Regions from separate parts of the Mesorhizobium sp. Cs1299R1N3 genome, predicted to be linked through region 1. Evidence: predicted binding sites of a transcription regulator. Region 1 holds the regulator's gene; the other holds the start of a gene.

Region 1 (3,184 bases):
CTCGACATAATCGAGGTCGATGACCGGCTGGCCGTCATGGATGCCGCAGGAAATCGCCGCGACATGGTCTTTCAGCACTTTCGAAACGCTGGCCATCTGCCGGGCTTCCATCCAGCGCAGGCAATCATAGAGCGCCACCCAGCCGCCGGTGATCGAAGCGGTGCGGGTGCCGCCGTCGGCCTGGATGACATCGCAGTCGACGGTGATCTGCTGTTCACCCAGCGCCTGCAGGTCGACCACGGCGCGCAAGGAGCGGCCGATCAGGCGCTGAATCTCCAGCGTGCGGCCGCCCTGCTTGCCGGCGGAGGCCTCGCGGCGCATGCGCTCGCCGGTCGAGCGCGGCAGCATGCCGTATTCCGCCGTGACCCAGCCCTTGCCGGAATTGCGCATCCAGCCCGGCACCTTTTCCTCGAGGCTCGCGGTGCACAAGACGTGCGTGTCGCCGAACTTCACCAGGCAGGAGCCTTCGGCGTGTTTGGAGACGCCGCGCTCGAAGGAGATGGCGCGCATTTCGTCGAATTGGCGTTTGGAGGGGCGCATTCGGCCTGCTTTCTTGTCAGTTTCTTGAAATCGTGGCCGGCTTTTAGACGCAAGGGGGGCAGCGCGCAAAGGAAAACGGACCGGGCGATCTGACACAGACACCCGGGAGATCTAACACAGACACCCGGGGCGATCCGACACAGACACCGGTTGCGCGCGGCCCACCGAAGTCTATATCCTTGAACCGGAGGTTTTTGGCCAAATGACCAAGCCAGTCGATCCCGCGTCGCAGTCGCCCGCGCTTCAATCGCTCGACATGCGCTCGCGCGACATCTTCCGGCGCATCGTCGATTCCTACCTGAGGGACGGCGAGCCCGTGGGCTCGCGCAGCCTGTCGCGCATCCTGCCGTCCTCGCTGTCACCGGCTACCATCCGCAACGTGATGAGCGACCTCGAACATCTCGGGCTGATCTACGCGCCGCATATTTCGGCCGGCCGTCTGCCGACGCAGGCTGGCCTGCGTTTCTTCGTCGATGCCTTCATGGAGCTTGGCGATCTCTCCGACGAGGAGCGCCGTGCCATCGAGGCGCAGGTGCGGGCCTCCGGCTCGGGCGCGACGCTGGAGCACATGCTGACCGAGGCCAGCCAGATGCTGTCGGGCATGTCGCGCGGCGCCGGCCTGGTGCTGGCCGCCAAGAACGAGGTGGCGCTGAAGCACATCGAGTTCATCCAGCTCGAGCCGACCAAGGCGCTTGCCGTGCTGGTGTCGCAGAATGGCGACGTCGAGAACCGCGTCGTCGAGCTGCCCGCCGGCATCACCGTCTCGCAGCTGCACGAAGCCTCGAATTTCCTCAACGCGCATATTCGCGGCCGCACGCTGGCCGAGGCGCGCACCGAGATCGCGCGCATCAAGGAAGAGACGAGGGCGGCGCTCGACACGCTGTCGCAGGACCTCGTCGAGAAGGGACTGGCGGTGTGGGCGGGCGCCGAAAGCGGCCTGCCGGCCCGGCTCATCGTGCGCGGCCGCGCCAATCTGCTCGAAAACGTCACCGCCCAGGCCGACATCGAATTGCTGCGCCACCTGTTCGAGGACATGGAGACGCAGGATGGATTGATCCAGTTGCTCGACCTTGCCGAGGAGGGATCGGGCGTCCGCATCTTCATCGGCTCGGAAAACAAGCTGTTCTCGCTGTCGGGTTCGTCGCTGGTGGTGGCGCCCTATCGCGACAAGGACGCCCGCGTCGTCGGCGCGCTCGGCGTCATCGGCCCGACCCGGCTCAACTATGCCCGCATCGTGCCGATGGTTGATTATACGGCGCAGCTGATTTCCCGTATGCTGCGCTAAGGCATCGATATTCAGGTGATGCCGGCCTGCAAACGGCTGACATCTGCGCTTCCGGTGCCACCGTTTTCGACTCGGCCTGACCCGAATCTCGACACACCTTTGGTGTGACACCGAAGGACCGGCTGCAAAGGAGAAAAAGAATGGCGCTGGAATCATTCAAGGCCCAGATCAGCCTGCTGCTCGAAGAAATGGTCAACCAGCCGGAGGACCAGCACGAAATTCAGGAACAGCTGCGCGAAAAACTGCGGGAAATGCGCGCCATGGGCCTGCCGTTGCCGGCCGATCTCGTGGAACTGGAAAAACGCCTGGACGACGATTTCTACGCTGCCGGGACCTGATCCCGGAAGTTTGCTCACCGTGCGTGACGGAACCCACGGACAAGCCGATCGTTAATTTCCTTCACGACCGAGTGGAGGAAGTGATGCGATTGGCCGGACTGGCGATGTCGGCACTGTTTCTCACGACCGCGGCTCTCGCCCAGCAGGCCGACCAGCCCGTGCTCAAAGGCCCGGCGGCCTTCGGCGACTGGCGCGCGGACAAGCCCGGCGTGCGCCGGCTGATCAAGCCGGAAGACCTGCCGAGGCCCTATGTCACCAAATCCGCCTCGAACGGCGCCGGCCTGACGGAGAGGCCGCAAGGCGCCAAGCCACAACTGCCGCCCGGCTTTTCGGCGGAACTCGTTGCGTCCGGCATCGACAATCCGCGTGTCGTGCGTGTCGCGCCGAACGGCGACCTGTTCGTCGCCGACAGCGAAGCCAACCAGGTCCGTGTCTATCGGCTGACGAACGGAAGCGCGAAAGCCGCGGAGAAAAGCATCTTCGCCGGCGGCCTCAACCAGCCCTATGGCATCGCCTTCTATCCACCCGGCAATGACCCGCAATGGGTCTATGTCGCCAACAGCGACAGCATCGTGCGCTTTGCCTACCGCAATGGCGATCTGAAGGCCTCGGGCGAACCGCAAACCATTGTCGACAACATCCCCTCGAGCCACCACTGGACCCGCGACATCGCCTTTTCGCCCGACGGCAAGACACTTTACCTCTCCGTCGGCTCCGGCTCGAATATCGCCGAGGACATGGGCAAAAGACCCAGAGGCGGGCTCGACGCCTGGGTCAAGTCGAAGCCGCTCGGCGCCAGTTGGGGTTCCGAGGCGGGCCGGGCCGAGGTGCGGGCTTTCGACCCCGACGGCGGGAATGGACGCATCGTCGCCACCGGGCTGCGCAATTGTTCGGGCATGACCGTGCAGCCGGCGACCGGCGCGCTGTGGTGCGTCGTCAACGAGCGCGACGCACTTGGCGACAATACGCCGGCCGAATACGCGACGACGGTCAGGGAAGGTGCCTTCTATGGCTGGCCCTG
Region 2 (3,184 bases), on a different contig from region 1:
GAATTGCATGCCTTCCACGACGTCGAGTTCGGTTTCGGCGGTCTTGGCTTCCTCGACGGTGATGACGCCGTCATTGCCGACCTTGTTCATCGCCTTGGCGATCATTTCGCCGACGCTGACGTCGCCATTGGCGGCAATGGTGCCGACCTGCGCGATCTCGGCCGACGACTTGACCTTCTTGGCCTTCGCCTTGATTTCCCCGACGACGGCGGCGACGGCCTGGTCGATGCCGCGTTTCAAATCCATCGGGTTCATGCCGGCGGCGACCAGCTTGGCGCCTTCGCGCAGGATCGAAGCGGCCAGCAGCGTGGCTGTCGTGGTGCCGTCACCGGCGAGGTCGTTGGTCTTCGAGGCCACTTCGCGCACCATCTGCGCGCCCATGTTCTCGAACTTGTCGGCAAGCTCGATTTCCTTGGCGACGGTGACGCCATCCTTGGTTATGCGCGGGGCGCCATAAGCCTTGTCGATGATGACGTTGCGGCCCTTGGGGCCCAGCGTCACCTTCACCGCATCGGTGAGGATTTCGACGCCGCGCAGCATGCGGTCACGCGCATCGGTGGAGAATTTGATTTCCTTGGCAGGCATGATTTTTCCGTTCGAGTTTGAGGGGGGCCAGTCGCCGCGCCGAACGCGCGGCGCTCCAGTCAGGCGGCCTTCTTGGCTTCGACAGCCTTTTCGATGACGCCCATAATGTCGGCTTCCTTCATGATCAGCAGGTCTTCGCCGTCGATCTTGACCTCGGTCCCCGACCATTTGCCGAACAGGATCAAGTCGCCGGCCTTGACGTCGAGCGGAACGAGCGCGCCCTTTTCGTCGCGGGCCCCCGGACCGACGGCAATGACTTCGCCTTCCTGCGGCTTTTCCTTGGCATTGTCGGGAATGATGATGCCGCCCTTGGATTTGGTATCGCCTTCGGCGCGCCGGATGGCGACGCGGTCGTGGAGTGGACGGAACTTCATGAGGACTTCTTTCTGGGGCCGGCATAGGCGGCCGCGCCCCCTTTATAGGCGGTTTGGCACTCGATAGATAGGAGTGCCAAAATTTATCGTGGGACGGAATTAGATATTGGAAGTATTATTTTCGCACCCGGTTTCCTGATATCCGAAATCAGCCAAATATTTCAAAAAGTTGAATTTTGCCGGTCGAGCGCCTATTTATCTGACAAGTTCGTTTTCACGATTTCATGCGCAAAGGAGACTTCGATGGCCGACGGCAATCAGACGATCATGGAAAAAGCTGAAGCCCGCTTTGTCGACAAGCAGAAGAAGAACGCGGAGCGCAACAAGGCAACCGCCGAATACATGTCCGAGGCGAAAGCCAGGGAGATCAAGACGGCAAGGCTGAGGGAGTTGCGGCTGGCCAAGGAAGAGGCCGACCGCGTGGCGGAAGCGCTGAATCCGACGCCTAAGACGAAACGGGTGGCCAAGAAGGCTGCCACAACGGGGGTCAAGACATGAGCCTGACCTTTCCCAATCGCAGCCGCAGCTATGATGTGGCCGGCCAACGCATTCGTTTCGTCGGCCATGACGGCATGCTCCAGATTTCCTTCTCCGTGGCCGCCGACGCCATGACCAGGATACAGCCGGACACCGCCGCCGACGAGGCCGGCTATCTTGCCGCCTTCGACAGGTCGAGTTCCACTATCCACGATGTCGCCGCCAAGGCCTACGGCCGCACCCACAAGAGCCTGTATGCGCTGACGGCCGCCGATTTCAGCTGATCAGCCGAGGTCCGCGACCATCGTGCGTATCTTCGCAGCCTTTTCAAAATGGTCGAGGCGGTGGGTTCTGATCCACCATTCGGCGACTTCCATCAGCAACTCGGGGTCGTCGTTCCTGTTGGCGAAGAACGCATAGAACGACACGCCGACGCTGGGCCCTTTCTCGGAAATCCTGCGGTCACAGACCTCCAGTATCTTCTGCTTCAGGCTGGCTCTCACGGGAATCCTCTGATTTGCGGTGCGGCGGGATCTTGTCCGCGCCAAGTGCCGCCCTCGGCAAACGTTGGACAGATCAGGACTTACGTTCGGCCCTCTCCCGGCGCTTGACGTCGCGGATATTCATCTGATCGACCAGCGCGTTGGCATCCTGCGGGCTCATGCCGACCATCACCCTTTGCCTGACCACCGCGGGCTGGCCGGTAAAGACATCGATGATGGCCCAGCTTTGGGGCAAGTCCATGCGCAGTGTATAACGGTCGGCCATGCGGCTAGCCTCGCGCGAAGAGAAATGCGGCGCCGAGGATAGCGACCGTCCAGACGACGACCGACAATTGCAACGCCGTGGCGCCATGCGAGGCCAGGGTCTGCCGCAATCGCGCCGCAAGACCTGCCGGCCGGACCGGCACAGGAATGACGGCAACCGGTGCCTTGGCGCCAAGTTTTCCAAAGACGGGCAAGAGCGACGGTTTACGCACGAAACTGACCTCGAATGTCGCGAGATGGGTTCCCCGGCAAAGGGATGCCCGGCCCCTCCATAGCACCCTTTCGCGAACTCCTTGCATACCAAATCGGCGCCACCTGCCGATCGGTCCGGGAGATGTCGGATCCTTTCAGCTGGCGCACGCGGCCAACAGTGGTCCCCGCTTCGATTGACGGCACCCGTCGCGAAATCCGATCTCGCGAGCGACTGCAACTTTTCCCCTTGATCAGTCCTTCGATCTGGCCTAGCCTTGAATTGAGAAAAGGTTTTTCCAGATATTCTGATCGGGCTCGGCCATTGGCCGGGCCTTATTCCGGCCGGTAAGGGAAAACCTTTTCCCAACTAAGGATTCTTGCCGCGATGGCATCGGACGCCCCGCCAGTTCCGGTCTTTCCCAAGCCCGTCACCTTGCGTGACGTGGCCGCGCAGGCCGGCGTCAGCGTCGCCACCGCCTCCAAGGCGCTCAATGACCAGGGGCGCATGACGGCCGAGACCCGCGAGCGCATCCGTGAGACGGCGCGCAGCCTGGGTTTTCGTCCCAACAGCCTGGCGCAGAGCCTGCTCAGACGCCGCTCCTTCACCGTCGGCCTGCTCACCAACGATACCTATGGCCGTTTCTCGCTGCCGCTGATGTCGGGCATATCGGACGCGCTGGTCGATGCCGGCGTTTCGGTGTTCCTGTGCAATGTCGAGGAGGATCCGCGCCTCGGCCAGATCCATGTCGAGGCCATGCTCGACAAGCGCGTCGACGGCATCATCGCCAC

Evidence for each region. The regulator HrcA, encoded in region 1, represses chaperone genes, less so after heat shock. The targets are predictions, from matches to a motif close to GTTAGCACTCNCNNNNNGNGAGTGCTAAC.
Region 2: a site for HrcA is predicted at 1,012-1,040, ahead of O7B34_RS19070 (co-chaperone GroES). Genes of this name have one in related genera too.

Annotation. Positions count from the first base shown of each region.
Region 1 is NZ_JAPYKQ010000006.1:110,760-113,943, reverse strand. It holds gene rph (ribonuclease PH) at 1-540, opposite strand, end outside; gene hrcA (heat-inducible transcriptional repressor HrcA) at 743-1,825, shown strand; gene O7B34_RS15710 (hypothetical protein) at 1,966-2,163, shown strand; gene O7B34_RS15705 (PQQ-dependent sugar dehydrogenase) at 2,247-3,184, shown strand, end outside.
Region 2 is NZ_JAPYKQ010000008.1:172,725-175,908, forward strand. It holds gene groL (chaperonin GroEL) at 1-585, opposite strand, end outside; gene O7B34_RS19070 (co-chaperone GroES) at 645-959, opposite strand; gene O7B34_RS19075 (hypothetical protein) at 1,203-1,457, shown strand; gene O7B34_RS19080 (DUF1488 domain-containing protein) at 1,454-1,720, shown strand; gene O7B34_RS19085 (DUF6500 family protein) at 1,721-1,939, opposite strand; gene O7B34_RS19090 (hypothetical protein) at 2,013-2,204, opposite strand; gene O7B34_RS19095 (hypothetical protein) at 2,209-2,415, opposite strand; gene O7B34_RS19100 (LacI family DNA-binding transcriptional regulator) at 2,781-3,184, shown strand, end outside.